3 regions of the Rhizobium sp. 9140 genome follow, and region 2 is predicted to be linked to each of the others. Evidence: riboswitches for the same ligand, from Rfam matches in the RefSeq annotation. Region 2 holds a riboswitch; each other region holds the start of a gene.

Region 1 (4,275 bases), 1.1 Mb from region 2:
GCCGGCCATGGTGAAGATGACGGTGGGGGCGACGATCGGCTGGTCGCTATCGGCCTCGCCGGCAGCGTCGCCCGCACCGGCGCGAACGGCGAGTTCATCGACATTCGGCGCTGCGGCGGGCTGGAAGCTTTCCTCGTGGTAGCGGGCCATGTCGAACCCGGATGCCTGCAGCAGTTCGCGCACGCCGCGCATGAACGGTTCAGGACCGCAGCAGAACACCGTGCGGCTCATGAAGTCGGGCGCGAGCAGCGCCACCTTGGTAGCGTCGATGCGACCGCGCAGGCCGTGCCAGCCATGGCGGGGTTCGTGACCCTCAACGACGAAGCCAAGCGACAGGTTGGGCATGCCGGCAGCCAGTGTTTCCAGTTCGGCGCGGAACAGCAGATCGTCCGGACGGCGGGCGCAGGAGACGAAGGCGACATCGGTCTGCGGCGCGCAATCGGAAAACCAGCGCGTCATCGACATCATCGGCGTGATGCCGGAACCCGCTGAGACGAAAAGGTACTTCTCGCCGGGATAGCGCACGAAGGAGAAGTCACCGAGCGGGCCGAACGCCTTCAGCGTCATGCCCGGGCGCAGGTTCTCGAACATCCAGCGTGTGCCGATCGAGGTCGCCTGCGCCTTCACCGTGACGGCGATGGAGAAGGGGCGCGAAGGCGTCGAGGACAGCGTATAGGTCCGCATGACCGGATCGTCGGCCGTCACCGGGATTTCGAGCGTGACGAACTGGCCCGGCAGGTAGCGGAACCAGCCGTCGCGATCCGACTTGAACACGAAGGTCATGACGTCGGGCGCCTCGAGCGTCACCGCGATGCATTCGAGCAGGTGCTGGCGATCGTTCCAGGGCTGGAGTTCGTCGAAGTGACGGAACGGCGATACGACTGTCATGCGACCTTGGCTCATGTCAGGCCACGCGCACGAGCGGCGCGCGGACGCCGGTCAGGCGCTCCTGCATGAATTTCGTGTACCATTCGACGAACTGCATGACGCCGCCTTCGTGCTCGGGGGAATAGGGACCAGGCTCATAGGCCGGCGAGCGGATGCCGAAGGCGTTTTCCTCTACGATCTGGCGGTCTTGATCGTTGGTCTCGGTCCAGACATGCGTCAGTTCCTCGAGATTGTAATCGACACCCTCGACGGCATCCTTGTGGACCAGCCATTTGGTGGTGACCTGCGTCAGTTCGGGGCCGAGCGGCAGCACGCGGAACGTGATGGCGTGGTCGGCGAGCACATGGTTCCAGGTGCTCGGGTAATGGAACATCAGCAGCGTGCCGATATGGCTCTGGGGCACGGCGTCGGACAGGCGGCGCTTGACGGCGCGGGCGCCGGACATGGTGTAGCTCTCGGCATCCTGAATGAGCGGCATGCGCGCGACGCGGAACTGGCCCGTCGGATCGATGCGGAATTCGCTCGGCAGGCCGGCGGCTTCGCAGCGACTCCAGTGCTCGAAAATGACCGGATCATCCTTGGCACCCTGAACGCCGGTGGCCGAAGGGGCTTCGGGATAGGTGCGGCAAAGCTCCGGGTGGTTGCTGGCGCAGTGATAGCACTCGCGGTTGTTTTCCCAGACGAGCTTCCAGTTGCCCTTCTCCACGATGGTGCTCTCATAGGCGACCTTCGTGTCCTTGAGATTGTGCGGCGCGAGGTAGGACGTGACCATGTCGCGCACGGGCGCAAAATCCAGCGGCTCGGCCGCTAGGCTGACGAAGATATAGCCGGCAATCGTCTCGCAGGCGACGGGCTTCAGGCCGTGTGCGGATTTGTCGAAGTCCTCGCCCATCTGACGGGCGAACATCAGCTTGCCGTCCAGTTCGTAGGTCCAGTTGTGATAGGGACAGACGAGCCGCGCCGAGGCACCCTTGGCCTGCGTGCAGACGCGCGAACCGCGGTGGCGGCAGGCATTGTGCAGGGCATGGATGGCGCCCTGGCGGTCGCGGGTGACGACGACGGGATAGTCGCCGATCTGGACCGTGAAGTAATTTCCGGCCTTGGGGATCTCGCAGTCATGGCCGATGAACAGCCAGTCCTTGTACCAGATCTCCTCCATGTCGAGCTTGTAGAGATCTGGATCCGTGTAGAATGCCTGCTCGAGGCTGTGGGTCTCGCGCCGGTTCCGGAGCGTGCGGAGTACTTCGCTGCGAAAATCCATGTTCCCGTTCCTTATTTAAACCCGGCAACCCGCCGCACCACGACATTCACATCAAAGTCCGTCACATCGTCGCCAAGACAGGTGTCCGGGCTCAGGGGCTGGGCCAGGCCGATCCGTGACAAGGATCGCCGGCTTCATGCTCCACCACCGTTGCGGGCGCAGCGCCCGGTTCCGACCGGCTTCCCAATAATGTGTCCGGATCCCTTTGAAACCAGCGCCTTGAGCCTCTCACTCTAACGCCGCGCCGGCCGATTTCAGAGGCCAAGAAGCGACACGCGATTTGAGAAAGACGACACGCGCATTTGCGGGCCATTTTTGCGACTTCGTGCGTCGATCCTTCAAGATAAACAAGACGATGCGAGACATTTCGGCAGATGTCGCTTTCCCGGTCAGGCCGATGCGTCGTTGCCGGGTGCGCATTTGCGACATCGAGGCGTGCGCCCCTGCTGCCTGCCCCAAGGCGAATGGCCGGATGACGCAAGCCTCGCGCCATGGCCGGCCCGTAAGACCATGCAAAAGGAAGATCATCCATGCTGGACCAGACCATGGCCAACCTGCGCTACTTCGATGATGCCAAGGCTCCCCAGGAACCACGCGGGGGCGTGTACACGGATTACCTGCGCACCGGCCGGATCAACCGCGCGACATCCGAGGCGCGCGCCGCAAAGCGCTACCTGACGCACAAGGAAGTGGCCGAACGGACGGGCCGCAAGCTTGAGGCCGCCGGCACGCTCGCCTACGACCGTATCAGCGGCTTCCACGCGTCTATCCGCTTTCCCAAGATGATCTTCCACCGCACGCTCGATGGCAGCCCGCATCTCGGCTACTGTCATGTGACGGCGGCGCGCACCAAATTCGCGGACTATGACGATGTCCGCTGGTCGTTCTACATGGCCAACTTCTTCTGCGAAATCGGCAAGGACGAACATTTCTTCGACGATGTCCGCCGCGGATATTCGCGCATGTATTTCGCCGTCGCGATGGACCTCGACCGCGAGCAGGGCAAGCTCGTGATCAACCGGACCGTTCGCGACGGCGGCCTCCTCTTCCGCACGCAGGACCCGAAGACGGCCTTGAAGAACGTGCTGATGCTGGGCGCCCGCAACGACGCCCTGCGCACGATCATCCGCGCGCTCTGAGACGCTTTGCAGCCGTTATCGTTTTGCACTAAGACTGCCGCCTCAATGGGCGGAAGCGCGAGACGCATGGCAGAGATCATCGAGACGACCCTCGACCGGGTGCGGGCGCTGGAGCGCGCCGTGGATGTGCTCACGCGGGGCCGGCCGATCGCGCTGCCGACGGAGACCGTTTACGGGCTTGCGGCCGATGCGACGCGGGCCGATGCGATTGCCTCGATCTATGAGGTCAAGGGCCGGCCGCGTTTCAACCCCCTGATTTCGCATGTGTCCGATATGGAGATGGCCGCGCGCCACGGCCTGTTCGATCCCGTATCGCGCCGTCTGGCGGAAGCCTTCTGGCCGGGGCCGCTGACGCTGGTGGTGACGCGTGCGCCCGGAGCCACCGTGCATGCGCTGGCCACGGCCGGGCTCGACACGCTCGGCCTGCGGATGCCGGCCGGCTTCGCGCGCGAGGTCATCGCCGCCTTTGGCAAACCGCTGGCGGCACCCAGCGCCAACACCTCGGGGCGCATCAGCCCGACGATGGCCGCGCATGTGGCCGACGATCTCGGTTCCGCCATCGACCTCATTCTTGACGCCGGACCGGCGGGCATCGGGCTCGAATCGACCATCGTCAAGGTGGAGAACGGGCGGCTTCGCCTGCTGCGTCCCGGCGGGCTGGACGCGGCCGACATCGAGACTGTGGCCGGTCAGCGGCTTTTGCGGCAGGATTCAGCGGGTGCCACTTTGGAGGCGCCGGGCATGCTCGCCTCGCATTATGCGCCGGGTGCCGCCGTGCGTCTGGATGCGACGGATGTGCGGCCGGGGGAGGCCCTGATCCGCTTCGGGGGGACGGCCCTTTCCGGCGAGGCGGCGGCGGTGATCGTGCTCGATCTCAGCCCGTCCGGCAATCTGCGGGAAGCCGCCGCCAATCTCTTTTCCTATATGAAGCAGGCGGACGCCACGGGCGCCCGGACGATCGCCTTTTCCGCCATTCCGAGCCAAGGC
Region 2 (4,275 bases):
GGCATTGAGAACGACATCCGGCGTGAACCGCGCGAAGATCGCCTCGACCGTGCCGACGGACAGGGCATCCTTCAAGCTGGAGACGAAAACCGGGAGAACCCGCATGCCCTCGGCCGAAAGGGCCTCGACCAGGGCTGCAACAGGTCGTGTCTCGCCGGACTGGACGAGCGCACGGTAGAAGCAGAGCGCCACGATCGGCTGACTTCCGGCGTGCGTTCGCCCCCAGTTCTCCGCGCCGACGATACCCTCGTGCGGCGACCAGATGCCGGCCCGCAACAGCGGCGTTGCCGCCGCCGGCCGCTCGCCGTCATCGACGAGTGCATGGGCATACGCAAGGAACCGCTGCATATTCTCAGGGCCGCCCTCGGTGAAATAGGCGAGCATCGCCGCCCGATCGTCTGCGGACACGGTGGAATAGGCATCGAGCGCCGGATCCGGCTTGTCATAACCGGGGAGCACGGCGATTTTTGCTCTATGGGTCACGGCCGTGGCGTGAAGGGCTTCCAACACATACTGGAAATAGGAAGCGCCGCCGAGTGCCCGTACGATTATCAGCTTTGCATGCCGCGCGGTACGCTCGACATAGGTATCGACCGACATCGGGTGCTTCAGCGAGAGGAGGCTTGCCGCCCGCAGGGTCCGCCCGTCGGGTTCGGCCTTGCAGGCGCTGGCGATGGCGGAAAGCTCCGTATCGGCGGCGGAGAGGAAGAGGATCTCGCCCGGCGACTGACCGAGATCGATGGCCTCGTCCCCGTCCGAGATCGTGCCTTTCTGCGCAAGAAGAAGATGCATCCGCCGCCAATCCCGTCCGTCTTATGCCGCAGACGCGACGATGGCAGCACGCACCGCCGCCTCGTCGAGATCGTGAAGGCCGATGACGACGAGACGCGTGCGGCGGGCTTCACCGGTTGCCCATGCACGGTCGAAATAGGGATCGATCCGCGTTCCCACGGCCTGGATCAGAAGCCGCATCGGCTTGCCGGGAACATCCGCAAAGCCCTTCAGCCGCAGGACATCATGCGCAGAGACGATGTCCTTCAGCCGCGATACGAAGGCTGCGGGATCGGAAATCGGGCCGAGTTCCACAACGAAACTGGCAAACTCGTCGTGGTCGTGCTCCTCGCCGGCCTCATGCTCCATCTCGTGGTGGGACTTGCGGTTGGCGATATCGTCCTCCGTGCCGACGCCGAGGCCGAGCAGAACGGAGGCCGGCACCGCGCCGTTGGCGGCTTCGATCATCATCGGCTTGCGGATCGTGCGCGAAGCGACCTCGCGGCGGACGGCGTCGATGCCGGCTGCATCCAGGAGGTCGGTCTTGTTGAGGACGATGAGGTCGGCGGCGGTCAGCTGGTCTTCGAACAGCTCCTCGATCGGGCTCTCGTGGTCGAGATTGTCGTCCTGCGCGCGCGCGGCATCCACCTTGTCGTGATCGTCGGCAAAGCGCCCGGCGGCGACGGCGGCGCTGTCCACCACGGTGATCACGCCGTCCACCGTCACCTGCGTGCGGATATCCGGCCAGTTGAACGCGGCGATCAGCGGCTGAGGGAGTGCAAGGCCGGAGGTTTCGATGACGATATGGTCGGGGCGTCCGTCCCGCTCCAGAAGGCGGGTCATGGTGGGAATGAAATCATCCGCCACCGTGCAGCAGATGCAGCCATTGGTCAGCTCGATGATATCGTCCTCGCTGCACGCCTCGGCGCCGCAGCCCTTCAGGACGTCGCCGTCAACGCCGAGATCGCCGAACTCGTTGATGATCAGCGCGATCCGCCGGCCTTCCGCATTTTCCAGAATGTTGCGGATCATCGTCGTCTTGCCGGCACCGAGAAAGCCGGTGATGACGGTCGCGGGGATCTTGGCGCCCGGGTTTGTCCGGTCGCCGGTCTTTGAAAATGTCATGGATTAACCCTTCATCTTGAGCGGCAGTCCTGCCGCCACGAAATAGACGTCGCGTGCCTGCGCCGCGACCTGCTGGTGGAGCCGGCCGGCGTGATCGCGGAAGTCCCGCGCCATGCGGTTATCCGGCACGATGCCGAGGCCCACCTCGTTGGAAACGAAAATGACGGAGGCGCGAAGCGCCGAAAGGCTGGCGACGAGCCGCTCCGATTCCGCCGCGACATCGCGCTCTTCCAGCATGAGATTTGTGACCCAGAGCGTCAGGCAATCGACAAGAACGACGCAGCCGACGGCGTCTATGACCGAGAGACGGCCAACGAGATCGAACGGCTCCTCATGCGTCGTCCAGAGATCGCCGCGCGACGTCCTGTGGGTGTCGATCCGCGTGCGCATCTCGTCATCGAAGGCGCGGCCCGTGGCGATGTAATGCCGGACAAGACCCGTTTCCACAGCCAGCCGCTCGGCAAAGTTCGACTTGCCGGAGCGTGCGCCGCCAAGCACGAGTGTGGCACCGTGAAGGGGAGATGTCATGCGCGCGCGGCTATCCCGCTGCTCCCGTTCCATGGAAGCGAAGGCAGCCTGCGGCTCCGGTATACACCGGACGGGCATGGGTAAAAACCGCCGGCCCGGAAAACCCGGTGGGCGAACGTCTCGTGTGCCACGACAACCTCCGTGCTGGCGCTGGAACGCAGCATCATGAGGATGCGGCGCGGTGTGGCTGGCAGGTCTCCTGGCTCACGGCGTCACGCAGGGCGAAAGCCCTGAGAACGGGTTCGCCTCGCCTTCCCGAAACAGGTTGCCCGGCGTTTGACCGTCGGGTCGATGTCGAAGAGGTGGACGATTCGTAGATAAAGAGGCGTCCGACCCCGGTTGCTCGCATCGCTGTTTCAGTGGCTTTTCCGGCCCTGCCCGTCTGGTGACGCCAGCCGCACCACGCGGCATGGTCCGTCGCCCTTCGGACGAGACCGGATGGCGAACCCTGACCGTTCTACAGTCGCGGGGTCGGCTGCGATGAGGATGCCCTGTATGGGTCCATCCCTTCGCATTCCCATTTACTCCCGAACGACACGCGCCGCACGGGAACCATCCATGCCGATAAGATTAGGCGCGTCGCTGGATCAAGTCAATCATCCGCGCTATGTCGGCCCCATCGCCCGACCCGAAGATCCATCGCGTTTCACCCCTGGAGACGCCCGACGAGATCGAGCCTGACATGCCCGACATCCTGAAGTCCCTGACCCTTGCCCGCGTGAAGCGCCTGGCCCGGAAATCCGTCACCTTTTCGGAATGGCGCATCTTCGCCCGGCGCAGCGAGGTCGGGCTGCTCGTCGCCGGCATCGTCGTCGGCCTGACCTCAGGGCTCGCCGTCATCGCCATGAGCTTCATCTCGTTGCAGCTGCACAAGCTGATCTTCGGTATTTCAGAATATGAGCGCGTCAGTTCCGCCGACCTCAAGGGCCAGATCGCCATTCTTATGGCGCCGATCGTCGGCGGACTGCTGCTGGGCCTAATCATGATGGGCCTTGCGCTCTGGCGTAAGAAGGCGATGGTGGACCCGATCGAGGCGAATGCGCTGCACGGGGGGCGGATGTCCCTGACCGACAGCATCGTCGTCGCGGTGCAGAACCTCGTCTCCAATGGTTTCGGCGCGTCGGTCGGTCTGGAGGCCGGCTACACGCAGCTCGCCTCCGGTCTTGCATCGAAGATCGGTGTGAATCTGAAATTACGGCGCAACGATCTGCGCACGCTGCTCGGCTGCGGCGCGGCGGGTGCTATCGCGGCGGCCTTCAACGCGCCGCTGACGGGCGCCTTTTACGCCTTCGAGCTGATCATCGGCTCCTACACCATCGCCTCGCTGACCCCGGTCGTCGTCTCCGCGCTGGTCGCCAACCTCGTGACGCGCCTGCTCTGGGGCGAAGAATTCACCATCGACATCGGCGCATTCGGCGATGTCGTCCCCGGAGACTACGTGCCGGCCATCCTCCTCGGCGCGCTTTGCGCCGGCGTCGCCATTCTCATCATGAAGGGCGTGTCGCTGACGGAAGAGGTCGCCCGCAAGAGCGACATCCCCGCGCCGCTGCGCCCCGCTATCGGCGGTGTCGTCGTCGGGCTGCTCGCCACCATCTCGCCGCAGGTGCTCTCCGGCGGTCACGGCGCCCTGCATCTGAACCTCGCGCACGCCACGCCCTTCGCCATGCTGATCGGCCTGTTCCTGATGAAGTCGGTCGCAACCGCGGTCTCGATCGGCTCGGGCTTTCGCGGCGGGCTGTTCTTCGCCTCGCTGTTCATGGGCGCATTGCTCGGCAAGGTCTTTGCCGGCGTCGTACCTTACGTCTTTGGCGACACCACGCTGACGCCGGTCATCTATGCCGTGGTCGGCAT
Region 3 (4,275 bases), 210 kb from region 2:
GTGGCGGAGCGAGATCTCGCTGATCGATAGCGCGCTGCTGATCGCCGGCGCCATAACGGTCGGTACATATTTTTCCGAGAACACGCCTGCGGAAAAGGAGATCCGGGACATCGCCGATATGGTTTATGCCCGTGCCAACTGGGCTTGGGCGCTGGACGAGCAGGATACGCTGGCGCTCGGCTGGAAGCCGCGCAGCGGTTTCCTTCCCTATCGCTGGCATGGATATAGCGAGGCGGTCATTTTGTACACGCTGGCGCTGTCCTCGCCGTCCTACCCGATCCCGGCCAACAGCTACATCGCCTTCGGCAACCAGTGCGACTGGAGGGAGGCTCTGGGCAAGCCGTTCCTCTATGCCGGACCGTTGTTCATCCATCTGTTCTCCCATGCCTGGATCGACTTCCGAGGCATCCGTGATACGGCAATGGTCGAGCATGACAGCGATTACTTCGAGAACACCCGCCTCGCCATCGATCTGCAGCGTGACTACGCGGAGCGAAACCCGGAGTCCTTTGTGGGTTACGGCGCGGATTGCTGGGGGCTGACCGCTTGCGACGGGCCTGAGCGTTCGCGTCGTCTGCGGGATGGTCGCCAGCAGAATTTTTCGGGCTATGCCGCGCGTGGTGCGCCGTTCGGCCCGGATGACGGGACGCTGGCCCCTTGGGCGCCCCTTTCCTGCCTGCCGTTCGACGAAAAAGCGGCACTTTCCGGAACCCGGCATATCCTTGAGACCTATCCGGGTGTGATCGAGGAAGACGGCTTCATCGGAAGCTTCAATCCGAGCGTACCGGCCCGCACGGCGGAAGGCTGGATGAACACGCGGCGGATCGGCCTTGATCAAGGCATTCTGCTGATGATGATCGAGAACCACAGGACCGGCTTCTTCTGGAACCTCCTGCGCCAGTCGGCTCCCATTCGGCGCGGGCTGAAGCGCGCCGGTTTCGCGGGTGGGTGGCTGTAAGCTCCATATGATCATGCGACCTTCCAGATAAGGGGGTAGCATGTTTGTCATGCCGTCTTGAGGAAGCGGTCGTTGATGGCGCCGGAGACGATGCCGAGGACGAGCCAGAAGGCCAGCGTCGTCGCCAGGGCAGCCACTGCGAATTCCGCGCCGAGAACAGCGGGAACCGGGCTCGCGATATCGCCGGGCTGGGGTGCGCCGTAGATGTGGGGCAGAGCGAGGAGAACAAGGCCAACACCCTTGGCCACGATTTCCGTTCGCAGCGCGATCAGGCCGAGACCGAGCGCCGAGAGCGTCGTGGTGACGAGCCACCACGTCTGGCGATCGCCGAGATCGGCGGCGGGAAAGCCGGGCAGTTCGGGCGGAAGGCCGAGAGCCGGAAGCATGTGGACCGAGAGCCAGCCGAGGGCACCCCAGGTGAGGCCGGTGCGCAAGGTCGGCGGGTTGCCGATGAGAACGCCGAGGCCGCCCAGAAGCAATCCGAAGCCGACGCCCGTCACCAGATTGGCCATCAGCGTCCCGGAGAAGCGGCTCAGACCGAACATGATGCCGCCATCCTCGTGTACCTCGCCATCATGCGCATAGGCGGGCGTTACCGGCTGAAGCGCGGATGCGAGGGACTGGAGCAGCGCGCCGGATTCGCGTGCGGAATGCTCGTGTGCCGCGGGTGTTCCGTGGGCAGGTTCTCCCTCGTAGGTTTCGGCGTGGAGGATCAGCGGCACGACGCGGAGTTCCTGCGCGGCGGTCATGAACAGGCCCGCGATGAGGCCGGCGCAGATGGCGGCCAGAAGTGTCTTGACGATCATGGTTATACCTTTCGGAGCAACGCCTTACCGGCGTGCCGTCGTCCTGTGCAGGTGTGGGATGATCCGATCGATCCGCACGACAATGCGCAGCGCGACCGATGCGGTCACACAGAGGCGGTCGCGTCGGGCATGCAGGCGTCAGCAACGCAAGGCCCGGTCACGAGGCTTGCGTTCGCCTGTCGCTTGGGAGATCGGGCTTGTTTACCCTAGTGGCAGGGGAAGCCGAACGCATGGCGGACGTCGTGCGCGGTGTCGTGCAGCACGGCCGAATTGGCCAGACCTGCTCCGAACACGAGGAACGCCCCGATGCACAGGGAAAGGAGACCCGCAATCATGCGGTCATTGAGAGAAAGCGAAACGCCGGATGCGTTGGTAACAGCCATGACAACCTCCGTGATGGCAACGTGGGACGTGTCCCACTCATTTGGGCGACATGCCCGGCATCAATCGGCAGGTGTCCTGGCTCGCGGCGTCTGATGCCCAATGGCACCGTCGGGTCTTTCTCGCCTTCCCGCAGATCCGGTTTCCCGTTTCCGCAGTGACTTCTACCGGTCGCCCGGCATGAAAGACCCTGACCGCTCTACAGTCGCGGGGTCGGCCGTGATTGAGGTGCCGCACTGGGTCCACCCGTCACGTTCCCATTTACTCCCCGGATGGTGTGGCACCCGGAGAACCTATTGATGAGCATCACTATGACGCCTGCGGAAGGGCTGTCAATCGCACCGGTCCGCCTGCGTCTCAGATCAGAGGGTCGCGGCAAGGGCCGCGAGCTGGTCCGCGCACTGGTTCCAGCCCTCTTGAAAGCCCATCTGCTCATGCGCGTCGCGGTCGGTCTTCGTCCAGTGGCGGACGCGGGCCGTGTAGCGCGTACCACCATCCTCCGGCTCGAAGGTGATGATGCCGGTCATGAAGGGCTTTTCGGAGGGCGTCCATGCGTGGATATAGGCGTCGGTAAAGACGATCTTCCGATCCTGCACAACCTCGAGGTAGACGCCGCGATTGGGCATTTCCTCACCTTCCGGGCTTCTCATGACGATGAGGTTTGAGCCGCCGACGCGCAAATCGACCTCGGCCGCCGCGATCGTCCACGGTTTCGGCACGAACCATTGCTGGAGAAGAGCAGGCTCCGTCCAGCAGCGGAACAGCGCGTTCGGCGTGACATGGATGTGGCGGGTGATGACGAGGTCGCGATCGTCGGAGGTGGTGGGTACTGTCATAGGCTCGGGCATGGGCATTGTCCTGGGGCGGCTCGTCTGTTTTGCCGAGTTTCCGTCATTCGGCGCCGACTGTCGAGGTCTTTGCGATCGGCTTCGAACATCGGTTACGGACCGGCAGGGGAGGACTGGATCTTGACGATCGCGGTGGTCCACTGCGGAGCCTCGGGCGGGCCGGTGCGTGGTGCCGGGAAGACGAGGGAGGACCGGAGCGGCGCGGAATGACCCGGCGGGATGCGGGAGATGATCAGCGCGTCGTCGCGACCGATCGTGCGGCAGGCGCCGGCCGGGCAATCGTCGAGCGTGACGTCGAGGGTGAAATAGTCGAGGAAGGCGGTGCTGTCATTATGGACCGTGCCGGTTACCACATAGCTGCTCGCGGGTGTGCTCTTTTCAAACTGAAGGTTTTCCAACCGGACCTGGCTCTCCGCGATCGTGGCGACAGGCTGATCCGCGGTGACCGGCGACAGAGGTTCGGACGGGCGGGCATTGTCGTCGGTCCACCAGACGACGAAGGCGCTGATGAGGCCGACGGCGACGAGCACCGAAAGCGCCGGCTCGGCCATCTTGCGAAACCGCTGGTCCCAGACGGCAAGCGCGACGACCACAAGGCTCGCGATCGCGAGCGAAATCCAAAGCATGAACTGCCTCCCCATGCACCTATATATAGGGACGACACGGTCGGGTTGAAAGCGCATGCGGTGAATCAAACCGGGAACAAAGGTGAGATCACCAAGTTCCTCAGCCGCAGAAACACCGTTTGAACCACCGCGGCGACAAACCTGTCCCGCGGACCCGTGAAAGGATAGAACAATGGCAGGAAAAGCACTCGAGGACCTGTTCCACGACATGCTCAAGGATGTCTACTACGCTGAAAAGAAGATTGCGAAGACGCTGCCGAAGATGGCCCGCGGCGCACAGAGCCCGGACCTGAAGGCCGCTTTCGAAAAGCATCGCGAAGAGACCGAAGGCCAGATTGAACGCCTTCAGCAGGTCTTCGACATCTTCGGCAAGCGTGCCACCGGTAAGACCTGTGCCGCCATCGAAGGCATTATCGAGGAAGGCGAGGAAGTTCTTGAGGAATTCAAGGGCTCGCCGGCCGTCGATGCGGGCCTGCTGGCCACGGCGCAAGCCGTCGAGCACTACGAAATGGCGCGCTACGGCACGCTGAAGACCTGGGCTGGTCTGCTCGGTCTCGATGAAGCCGTCAAGCTGCTCGACGAGACGCTGAAGCAGGAAGAAAAGACCGACGCCGACCTGACGAAGCTGTCGAAGGCCGTCAACGCCACCGCCATGG

What was found. Region 2 has a riboswitch for cobalamin ahead of cobU (bifunctional adenosylcobinamide kinase/adenosylcobinamide-phosphate guanylyltransferase). Riboswitches for the same ligand answer to the same signal wherever they lie in the genome.
Region 1: another riboswitch for cobalamin. It lies ahead of GA0004734_RS07290 (aromatic ring-hydroxylating oxygenase subunit alpha); the one in region 2 lies ahead of cobU (bifunctional adenosylcobinamide kinase/adenosylcobinamide-phosphate guanylyltransferase).
Region 3: another riboswitch for cobalamin. It lies ahead of GA0004734_RS13645 (CbtB domain-containing protein); the one in region 2 lies ahead of cobU (bifunctional adenosylcobinamide kinase/adenosylcobinamide-phosphate guanylyltransferase).

What each region holds. Positions count from the first base shown of each region.
Region 1 is NZ_FJUR01000001.1:1,569,722-1,573,996, reverse strand. Features, by position in the region: gene GA0004734_RS07295 (hybrid-cluster NAD(P)-dependent oxidoreductase) at 1-888, opposite strand, end outside; gene GA0004734_RS07290 (aromatic ring-hydroxylating oxygenase subunit alpha) at 905-2,149, opposite strand; cobalamin riboswitch at 2,208-2,386, opposite strand; gene GA0004734_RS07285 (DUF6656 family protein) at 2,695-3,288, shown strand; gene GA0004734_RS07280 (L-threonylcarbamoyladenylate synthase) at 3,355-4,275, shown strand, end outside.
Region 2 is NZ_FJUR01000001.1:2,698,436-2,702,710, forward strand. Features, by position in the region: gene cobN (cobaltochelatase subunit CobN) at 1-792, opposite strand, end outside; gene cobW (cobalamin biosynthesis protein CobW) at 814-1,896, opposite strand; gene cobU (bifunctional adenosylcobinamide kinase/adenosylcobinamide-phosphate guanylyltransferase) at 1,900-2,424, opposite strand; cobalamin riboswitch at 2,596-2,996, opposite strand; gene GA0004734_RS12730 (chloride channel protein) at 3,107-4,275, shown strand, end outside.
Region 3 is NZ_FJUR01000001.1:2,909,736-2,914,010, reverse strand. Features, by position in the region: gene GA0004734_RS13655 (glucoamylase family protein) at 1-958, shown strand, start outside; gene GA0004734_RS13650 (CbtA family protein) at 1,006-1,764, opposite strand; gene GA0004734_RS13645 (CbtB domain-containing protein) at 1,971-2,147, opposite strand; cobalamin riboswitch at 2,196-2,457, opposite strand; gene GA0004734_RS13640 (SRPBCC family protein) at 2,508-2,993, opposite strand; gene GA0004734_RS13635 (hypothetical protein) at 3,086-3,619, opposite strand; gene GA0004734_RS13630 (YciE/YciF ferroxidase family protein) at 3,792-4,275, shown strand, end outside.